2 regions of the Bradyrhizobium betae genome follow, and region 2 is predicted to be linked to the other one. Evidence: riboswitches for the same ligand, from Rfam matches in the RefSeq annotation. Region 2 holds a riboswitch; the other holds the start of a gene.
What was found. A riboswitch is a leader RNA that binds a small molecule or an ion and turns the genes downstream of it on or off. The one in region 2 is predicted to bind glycine.
Positions count from the first base shown of each region.

Region 1: another riboswitch for glycine. It lies ahead of F8237_RS28300 (D-amino acid dehydrogenase); the one in region 2 lies ahead of gcvT (glycine cleavage system aminomethyltransferase GcvT).

Region 1 covers NZ_CP044543.1:5,882,344-5,887,364, reverse strand. Annotated here, with positions in the region: gene F8237_RS28310 (ABC transporter substrate-binding protein) at 1-808, opposite strand, end outside; gene F8237_RS28305 (M20/M25/M40 family metallo-hydrolase) at 1,077-2,207, shown strand; glycine riboswitch at 2,303-2,407, shown strand; glycine riboswitch at 2,411-2,524, shown strand; gene F8237_RS28300 (D-amino acid dehydrogenase) at 2,593-3,894, shown strand; gene F8237_RS28295 (ABC transporter permease) at 4,077-5,018, shown strand.
Region 2 covers NZ_CP044543.1:5,736,566-5,741,586, forward strand. Annotated here, with positions in the region: gene gcvP (aminomethyl-transferring glycine dehydrogenase) at 1-950, opposite strand, end outside; gene gcvH (glycine cleavage system protein GcvH) at 1,123-1,491, opposite strand; gene gcvT (glycine cleavage system aminomethyltransferase GcvT) at 1,503-2,651, opposite strand; glycine riboswitch at 2,797-2,885, opposite strand; gene alaS (alanine--tRNA ligase) at 3,210-5,021, shown strand, end outside.

The DNA of each region.
Region 1 (5,021 bases), 150 kb from region 2:
GCAGCAGGTCCCACGGCGGCACTTCCATGAAGTCGATGTCGCCCGATTGCAGCGCGTTCACCGCGGTCTGCGCATCCGGCATGGTGATCCACTCGACGCGGTCGACCTTCACGACCTTGGCGCCGGCGGTCCAGCTCGCCGGCTCCTTGCGCGGCACGTAGTCGGTGTTCTTGACGTAGACCGCCTTCACGCCGGGCTGGAATTCGCCCTGCACGAACTTGAACGGGCCGGAGCCGATCTGCTCGGGGATCTGCTTGTCGGCCGGCGTCTCGGCCAGACGCTTCGGCATCATGAAGGGCACGCGGGAAGACGGCTTGCCGATCGAGTCCAGCACGAGGCCGTAGGGCTCCTTCAGCTTCAGCGTGATGGTCTTGGGATCGGTCGCCTCGATGCTGGCCGTGAAGGTCATCATCTGCTGGCCCATGCCGTCGACGGAGGCCCAGCGCTTGAGCGAGGCGACGCAGTCTTCCGCCGTCACCGGCGTGCCGTCATGCCACTTCAGGCCGTCCCGCAGCGTGAAGGTGTAGGTGAGCTTGTCGTCGGAGATCTTCCAGTCCGCCATCTGCGGCTGGATCTTGAAATTCGAATCCGTCGTGATCAGCGTGTCGTAGACCATGTAGCCATGGTCACGCGTGATGTAGGCGGTGGTGAAGATCGGATCGATGACGCGCAGATCCGAATGCATCACCGCGGTGATGGTCTTGCCGGCGGCAAATACCGGCGAGGCCATTGTGGTCGAAAGCGCAACGACCGACAGCGCAAGTGTGGAGGCGAACGCGCGCCGCCCCCGGCGCATTAAGCTCAGCATAAAAGTTTCTCCTGACGTGAAACTGTTCAAAGGCAGGTTATTGGTTGAGCATTCGGTTCGTTCCTTAGGCGAACTAACCTCATGCAATGCCTTTATCTTTTCGAGACTTGCAGACAGTGTTGTGCGCGTCAATCCGCTTTAGCTGCAAGCCCAAGCGGCGCGGGCACGGGCTCCACAAAGATCGGTTTGGCTCTACAACACTCCCCGCTCGTCCTGCCCAGCGCAATGCAATGCGCGTTCCATCTTTCGAAGCTTGAGAGACATTAAGATGAATCCAGCCAATCTTCCCTTCGATTCCGAAGCCATGCTCGAAGGCCTGCGCACCTGGGTCGACTGCGAGAGCCCGACCTGGGACGCCGGTGCCGTTAACCGCATGCTCGATATCGCAGCGCGGGATATGGCAATCATGGGTGCGACGATCGAACGCATCGCCGGCCGCCAGGGCTTTGGCGGCGTCATCCGCGCACGCTTCCCGCATCCGAAGCAAGGTGAGCCAGGCATCCTGATCGCCGGCCACATGGACACCGTCCACCCGGTCGGCACCATCGAGAAGCTGAAATGGCGGCGCGAGGGCAACAAGTGCTACGGCCCCGGCATCTACGACATGAAGGGCGGCAACTATCTCTCGCTGGAAGCGATCCGTCAGCTGGCGCGCGCCTCCTTCACGACGCCGCTGCCGATCACCGTGCTGTTCACGCCTGACGAGGAAGTCGGCACGCCCTCGACCCGCGACATCATCGAGGCCGAGGCTGCGCGCAACAAATATGTGCTGGTGCCCGAGCCAGGCCGCGCCGACAACGGCGTCACCACCGGACGTTACGCCATCGCGCGCTTCAACCTGGAAGCGACGGGCCGACCGAGCCATGCCGGCGCGACGTTGTCGTCGGGACGCTCGGCGATCCGCGAGATGGCGCGGCAGATTCTTGCGATCGACGCGATGACGACCGAAGACTGCACCTTCTCGGTCGGCGTCGTGCATGGCGGACAATGGGTGAACTGCGTTGCCACCACCGCAACAGGCGAAGCGCTGTCGATGGCCAAACGCCAGGCCGATCTCGACCGCGGCGTCGAGCGCATGCTGGCCCTGTCTGGCACGGCCAACGACGTCTCCTTCAAGGTGACGCGCGGCGTCACCCGGCCCGTGTGGGAGCCGGATGCGGGCACGATGGCGCTGTATGAAAAGGCACGCGGCATCGCCAAATCGCTCGGCGCCGAGCTGCCGCATGCGAGCTCCGGCGGCGGCTCCGACGGCAATTTCACCGGTGCGATGGGCATCCCGACGCTCGACGGCCTCGGCGTGCGCGGCGGCAATGGCCACACGCTCGAGGAGTTCATCGAGGTCGACAGCCTGGTCGAGCGCGGCCGGTTGATGGCGGGATTGCTGGCGACGCTGGAGTAAATTGAATCAACTTTGCACTGCACAATACGTTGGCAATCACGGTTGAAATTTAGCCTTGTCTAAAAATGAGGCGCATCGTACTGCTCGATGGTCCACGCGACGATGCGGGAGAGATCGCAACGAAGGCATCCAGCCTTCCTTGCGGCGCCGACGGAGCAACCGCCCCGGAAACTCTCAGGCAAAAGGACTGTATCGTCAGGACGATCTGGAGAGAGACGGCACGATTTGAAATGTCGTGACGTCCACCGAAGGGAATAGTCCGGAGCTGACCTTACGGGGTCTGCGCCGGGTCAAGCTCTCAGGTAACCGTGACAGATGGGGCGCCGCCAACGGCTTCACGGCCGGCGGTTAGCCGACTCTAACTCACGGGAGCCCCGAACCTGCCATGACCCATATCGCCATCATCGGCGCCGGCATCACCGGCGTAACGACCGCCTATGCCCTGCTCGAACGCGGCTACAAGGTGACGGTGCTCGACAAGCACCGCTACGCCGCGATGGAGACCTCCTTCGCCAATGGCGGACAGCTCTCCGCCAGCAATGCCGAGGTCTGGAATAGCACCGCGACGATCCTCAAAGGCCTGCGCTGGATGTTCCGGCGCGATGCGCCATTGCTGATGAACCCGCGGCCGAACTGGCACAAATATTCGTGGATGAGCGAGTTCGTCGCCAACATCGGCAACTACCGCGCCAACACGATTCAGACCACGCGCCTTGCGATCGAAGCCCGCAAGCATCTGTTCGAGATCGCGACGCGCGAAGGCATCGACTTCGATCTCGAACGCCGCGGCATCCTCCACATCTATCACGACAAGAAAGGCTTTGAATCCGGCCTGCGCGTCAACGCGCTGCTGCAGGAAGGCGGCCTCGATCGGCGTCCGGTGACTTCGGAGGAAATCCGCGCCATCGAGCCGACGCTGCGCAAGGACTATTACGGCGGCTTCTACACGCCGTCGGATGCGACCGGCGATATCCACAAGTTTACCCGCGGGCTGGCTGAGGCCTGCAAGCGACGCGGCGCCACCTTCATCCAGGAGGCCAACATCGATTCGATCGCCCGCGCCGGCGCCGGCTTCGTCATCGGCTGGGCCGATCTGTCCGCAAGCGATGCGGCCGCATCCGCGCGCGGCATGCTGAAGGTGGACGGCGTCGTGGTCTGCGCCGGTGTGGCGAGCCGTCACTTCGCCACCCTGCTCGACGAGCGCGTCAACGTCTATCCGGTGAAGGGCTACTCGATCACGGTGCAGCTCGACACCGCCGCGAGCCGCAACGCGACGCCGACCGTCAGCCTGCTCGACGAAGCCGCCAAGATCGTCACCAGCCGGCTCGGTGCCGATCGTTTCCGCGTCGCCGGCACCGCCGAATTCAACGACTTCAACCGCGACATTCGCGCGGACCGCGTGCAGCCGCTGGTCGACTGGGTGCGCAGCAATTTCCCCGACGTCGAGACGTCGCGTGTCATTCCGTGGGCCGGACTACGGCCGATGATGCCGAACATGATGCCGGTGGTGCGCGCAGGCCGGATACCGGGCGTGTTCTTCAACACCGGCCACGGCCATCTCGGCTGGACCCTGTCGGCCGCGACCGCGCAGATGATTGCCGGGACCATCGACGGCCGGCGCGGGCTCAACGCTCCGCCGACCGTCCCCTCACTCAAGGTTGAGACCGAGCTGCGTCATGCATCCTGAGTGGTTCCGATCGGACGCAGGGCGGCCCCTTGATACCGCCCTACCCTTGGCACACAATTTGCCCCGCAAGGTCGGCATCTCCGGCCGGCTTTCCAAGCCCGAATGACAGGCGCGCATGATAGACACGACAGACTCCACGGGCGCCCCAGGGCGCCACACGTTCCGCAGCCGGAGATAGGTGCATGCTAGGTTATCTCATTCGTCGCGTTCTGGCGGCGGTCCCCGTGATGGGCGTCGTCGCGCTGTTCGTGTTTCTGCTGCTGCGGCTGACCCCGGGCGACCCCGCCGCAATTCTTGCCGGCGACAACGCGACACCTGAACGGCTGGAGCGCATCCGCGACTCCCTCGGCCTCAACGAGCCGTTGATCGTGCAGTTCATCACCTGGGTGAACAAGCTGCTGCACGGCGACCTCGGAACGTCGCTGATCTCCAATTTGCCGGTCATCAAGATGATCAGCCAGCGCGTCGAGCCGTCGATCTCGATCGCGCTCTCGACCATCATCCTCGCGGTCATTGTCGCCGTCCCCCTGGGCGTGATCGCGGCATGGAAGCATGGCACCTGGATCGACCGCTTCGTGATGGGTCTCTCCGTGCTGGGCTTCTCGGTGCCGGTGTTCGTGGTCGGCTATATCCTGATCGAGGTCTTCGCGATCGACCTGCGCTGGGTGCCGGTACAGGGCTTCCGCAGCATCTTCAACGGCTTCGGACCGTTCTTCGAGCGCATCATCCTGCCGACCTGCGCGCTCTCCTTCATCTACGTCGCGCTGATCGCGCGCATGACGCGGGCGGCGATGCTCGACGTGCTCGGCGAGGATTACGTCCGAACGGCGCGCGCGAAAGGCATCAACGAGGTCGCGGTGATGATGCGGCATGCGCTGCGCAATGCCGCCGTGCCCGTGATCACCGTGATCGGCACCGGCTTTGCACTGCTGATCTCCGGCGTCGTCGTCACCGAGAGCGTGTTCAACATCCCCGGCATCGGCCGCCTCACCGTGGACGCGGTGCTGGCGCGCGACTATCCGGTGATCCAGGCGATGATCCTGCTGACCTCGCTGATCTACGTCGTCGTCAATCTCCTGATCGACGTCGCCTACACGCTGCTCGATCCCCGGATCCGGTACTAGGGC
Region 2 (5,021 bases):
AGCGCAAGGCGATAGGCGGGCGCGCCGCGTGAATCCACGGAGAGGCCGACGATGCGGCCGGGCAGCGAGCGCTTCAGCGCGTCGCGCACCGCCATATAGGCCGCGTGCGGTCCGCCATAGCCCATCGGCACGCCGAAGCGCTGCGCCGAGCCGATGGCGATGTCGGCCCCGAGCTCGCCGGGCGAGGCGAGCAGCGTCAGCGCCAGCAGATCGGCCGCGACGATCGCGAGTGCGCCCTTGGCCTTCAGCGCCGCGATGGCGGGCCGGAGGTCGCGCACGGCGCCCGAGCTTCCTGGATATTGCAGCAGCGCTCCGAGCACGTCGGCCTTGTCGAGATCGGCGAGAGGATCGCCGACGACCAAGGTCCAGCCCAGCGGCTCGGCGCGGGTGCGCATCACGGCCAGCGTCTGCGGATGCACGTCCTTGTCGACGAAGAAGGCTTTTGCTTTCACCTGCGAGTGCCGCTCGGCGAGCGCCATCGCTTCGGCGGCGGCGGTGGCTTCGTCCAGCAGCGAGGCGTTGGCGATGTCGAGCCCGGTGAGGTCGCAGATCATGGTCTGGAAGTTGAGCAGCGCTTCCAGACGGCCCTGGCTGATCTCGGGCTGGTAGGGCGTGTAGGCCGTGTACCAGGCCGGGTTCTCCAGGATGTTGCGCTGGATCACCGCGGGCAGGATGGTGCCGGAATAGCCTTGACCGATCAGCGAGGTGAAGACCTGGTTCTGACGCGCGAGTTCGCCCATGTGCGCGATCGCCTCGGTCTCGCTGAGCGGCTTGCCGAGATCGAGCGGCGCGGCCTGCCGGATCGAGGCCGGCAGCGTCTCGGCCATCAGCGCATCGACGCTCTTGGCGCCGACGGTTTCCAGCATCGCGGTGACATCGCGCGCGGAGGGGCCGATGTGGCGTCGAACGAAAGTGGCGGTGTCGCCGTTGGATTTGCGGTGCGCGGTCATCATGGGTCCTCGCTAGATTTCGCTGTCGCCGTCGTCGTTGTCATCGTCCGCGAAGGCGGACGATCCAGTAAACGCAGGCGTTCGTGATTGAGCCGATGGGCCGCGGCGTACTGGATCGCCCGCCTGCGCGGGCGATGACACCGAGTGGGAGGCGACCGCTTGGCTCATATCTTCACGCCGTGTGTGCCTTGTACGCTGCTTCATCCATGAGGCCGCCGAGCTCGCTCTTGTCGCCAATCCTGATCTTGAAGAACCAGGCCTTGCTTTGCGCATCGGAATTGACCAGCGCCGGCTCGGCGATGAGGGCGTCATTCACCTCGAGCACCTCGCCGGTCACGGGCGCGTAGACGTCGGAGGCGGCCTTGACCGATTCCACCACGGCGGCGGCTTCCGCCTTCTTCAGCGAGCGGCCGACCTTGGGCAGCTCGACGAACACGACGTCGCCGAGCTGCGACTGCGCGTAGTCGGTGATCCCGACGGTGGCGACATCGCCGTCGATGGCGAGCCATTCATGGTCGGAGGTGTACAGCGTCGTGGTCATTGTCTCAATCCTCAGCGTTTGTAGGTGTTCTTGACGAAGGGCATGGCGGCGACGGTAAGCGGCAATCGCTGGCCGCGCACCTCGGCGAAAAGATTTGTGCCGAGCGCGCTGTGGCTCGTGGGCACATAGCCCATCGCGACCGGCGCATTCAGGCTCGGACCGAAACCGCCCGAGGTGACCTTTCCGATGGCCTCGCCGCCCTCGCTATTTGCGAACAGCAGCGCGCCTTCGCGCACCGGCGCGCGACCCAGCGCGAGCAGGCCGACGCGGCGGCGGGAGGCGCCATTGTCGAAATGCGCGAGAATCTTTTCGGCGCCGGGAAAGCCGCCGGCGCGGGCGCCACCGGTGCGGCGGCTCTTCTGCACCGACCATTCCAGCGCGGCCTCGACCGGCGTGGTCTCGGTATCGATGTCGTGGCCGTAGAGACAAAGCCCGGCTTCCAGCCGCAGGCTGTCGCGGGCCCCGAGGCCGATCGGCATCACGTCGGGGTTTTCCAGCAGGGTCTTCGCAAGACGCTGGGCATCGGCGGCGGGGACCGAAATCTCGAACCCGTCCTCGCCGGTGTAGCCCGAGCGCGAGACGAAGCAGGCGAGGCCGGCAACCTTGTGCGGGCCGGCATCCATGAACTTCATGGTGGGCGCCTCTGCACATAATTTCGCCAGCACGGATTCCGCCTTCGGGCCCTGCAACGCGATCAGCGCGCGGTCGGAAAGCGAATCGATCACGCAGTCGTCCGCGAGATTCGCGCGCAGATGCGCCTCGTCCGCGTCCTTGCAGGCGGCGTTGACGACCAGGAACAGGTGATCGCCGAAATTGGCGACCATGAGATCGTCGAGGATGCCGCCGTTTTCATTGGTGAACTGGGCGTAGCGCTGCCGTCCCGGTGCAATCGCGACGATATCCTGCGGCACCAGTCGCTCCAGCGCGCGGGCGGCGTCCTCGACCTTGCCCGACTTCGGGCGGAGCGCGATCTGGCCCATGTGGGAGACGTCGAACAGGCCGGCGGAAGAGCGCGTATGCAGATGCTCTTTAAGGACCCCGGCGGGGTATTGCACCGGCATGTCATATCCCGCAAACGGCACCATCTTGCCGCCGAGGGACACATGCAGCCCGTGAAGGGGCGTCTTTTTCAGGGAGTCTTGGTCGTCGCGCGCAAGCATTACGGAGCCCTCGGCGGTTCCCCGGGGACGATTCCCGCGAGGACACCCATCGAAGCCCCATCTGTCGCTGTGCCTGAGAGTATTATCCCGTCGGCGGACGCTGTCCGGGTCTTAAGCCCGCCAGTGCCTCTTTCCAGATGTCGTCAAAGCCACGCGGTCCTTTTGCCTGAGAGTTTCCGGGGCGGTTGCTCCTTCGGCGCCGGCACCCATGCCGGTCTCTCCCGACGTGGCCGTACGATACAGATGGGTACAGACCACAGGGCGCCCAAGCCTGTCAACGCAGGCTTTGCGCCTTTCCAAAGGGATTGCAACGGGATTGCGCTGATGCGGCAACCCACTGATCCGCCTGCACAGTTTCTGGACAGCGAAGCTGGCCTTGTCTAAAAGCGCTCTGGCCCGCAGATATCAGTCCAAACTCGCGGTTTGGATGGCAAGTCAGCGGGTTCTAAAGCGCAATGAAGAGTCATCGCGCTTTAGCTCTTTGTTTGAGCATGATCTTTTCGGAAAACCGCTTCACACTTTTCCGGATCATGCTCCAGCACACCCGATTGGATGAACATGAGCGGCGTCAACGAGATCAGGTCGACCTTTCTGAACTTCTTTGCCGAGAACGGCCACGAGATCGTGTCGTCCTCGCCATTGGTGCCGCGCAACGATCCGACATTGATGTTCACCAATGCCGGCATGGTGCAGTTCAAGAACGTCTTCACCGGCGTCGAGAAGCGGCCCTATCAGCGCGCCACCACGTCGCAGAAATGCGTGCGCGCCGGCGGCAAGCACAACGACCTCGACAATGTCGGCTACACCGCGCGCCATCTCACCTTCTTCGAGATGCTCGGCAACTTCTCGTTCGGCGATTATTTCAAGGAGCGCGCGATCGAGCTGGCCTGGACGCTGATCACCCGCGACTTCGGGCTGAAGAAGGACAAGCTGCTCGTCACCGTCTACCACACCGACGACGAGGCGGCTGGCCTGTGGAAGAAGATCGCGGGCTTCTCCGACGACCGCATCATCCGCATCCCGACCTCGGACAATTTCTGGGCGATGGGCGACACCGGCCCGTGCGGGCCATGCTCCGAGATCTTCATCGATCGCGGCGATCACATCTGGGGCGGACCGCCGGGCTCGCCGGAAGAGGACGGCGACCGCTTCCTTGAATTCTGGAATCTCGTGTTCATGCAATACGAGCAGGTGACGAAAGAGGAGCGCGTACCGCTGCCGCGTCCCTCGATCGACACCGGCATGGGCCTCGAGCGCATGGCCTGCATCATGCAAGGCGTCGACAGCGTGTTCGAGACCGATCTGTTCCGCCATTTGATCGACGCGACCGCTTCCGCGCTCGGCAGCGGGCCGAACGAGCAGACCGTGGCTTCGTTCCGCGTCATCGCCGACCACTTGCGCTCCTCCGCCTTCCTGGTCTCCGACGGCGTGCTGCCCTCGAACGAGGGCCGCGGTTATGTGCTGCGCCGGATCATGCGCCGCGCGATGCGCCATGCGCAGCTGTTAGGGGCCAAGGAGCCGCTGATGCATCGGCTGGTCTGGGCGCTGGTGCGCGAGATGGGCCAGGCCTATCCCGAATTGATGCGCGCGGAGAATCTGATCGAGGAAACGCTGCGGCTGGAAGAGACCCGCTTCCGCAAGACGCTGGTGCGCGGCCTTGCCATCCTCGACGAGAAGAGCGCGTCCTTGAAGAAGGGCGACATGTTCGACGGCGACGTCGCCTTCACGCTGTACGACACCTACGGCTTCCCGCTGGATCTGACGCAGGACGCGCTGAAATCGCGCGGCATCGGCGTCGACCAGGCCTCGTTCACCGACGCGATGGAGCGCCAGAAGGCCAAGGCGCGCGAGTCCTGGAAGGGCTCGGGCGAGGCTGCTTCCGAGGCGATCTGGTTCCCGCTGCGCGAGAAGCTCGGCGCCACTGAATTTCTGGGCTACGAGACCGAGAGCGCCGAAGGCGTGGTCTCCGCGCTGGTGAAGGACGGCCAGGAAGTCGCCCACCTCAAGGCCGGCGAGACCGGCGCGCTGCTGCTGAACCAGACGCCGTTCTACGCGGAGTCCGGCGGCCAGGTCGGCGACACCGGCGTGCTGACGGGCGAGGGCGGCATCAGGTTCCGCGTCACCGACACGCAGAAGAAGCTCGGCGATCTCTTTGTCCATGTCGGCACGGTGGAGAGCGGCGAGCTGAAGCTCGGCACCGCGCTGCAGCTCGAGGTCGATCACGGCAGGCGCTCGTCGATCCGCGCGCATCACTCGGCGACGCATCTCATCCACGAGGCGCTGCGCCAGGTGCTCGGCGACCACATCGCACAGCGCGGTTCGATGGTTGCGCCCGACCGCCTGCGCTTCGACTTCGTGCATCCGAAGCCC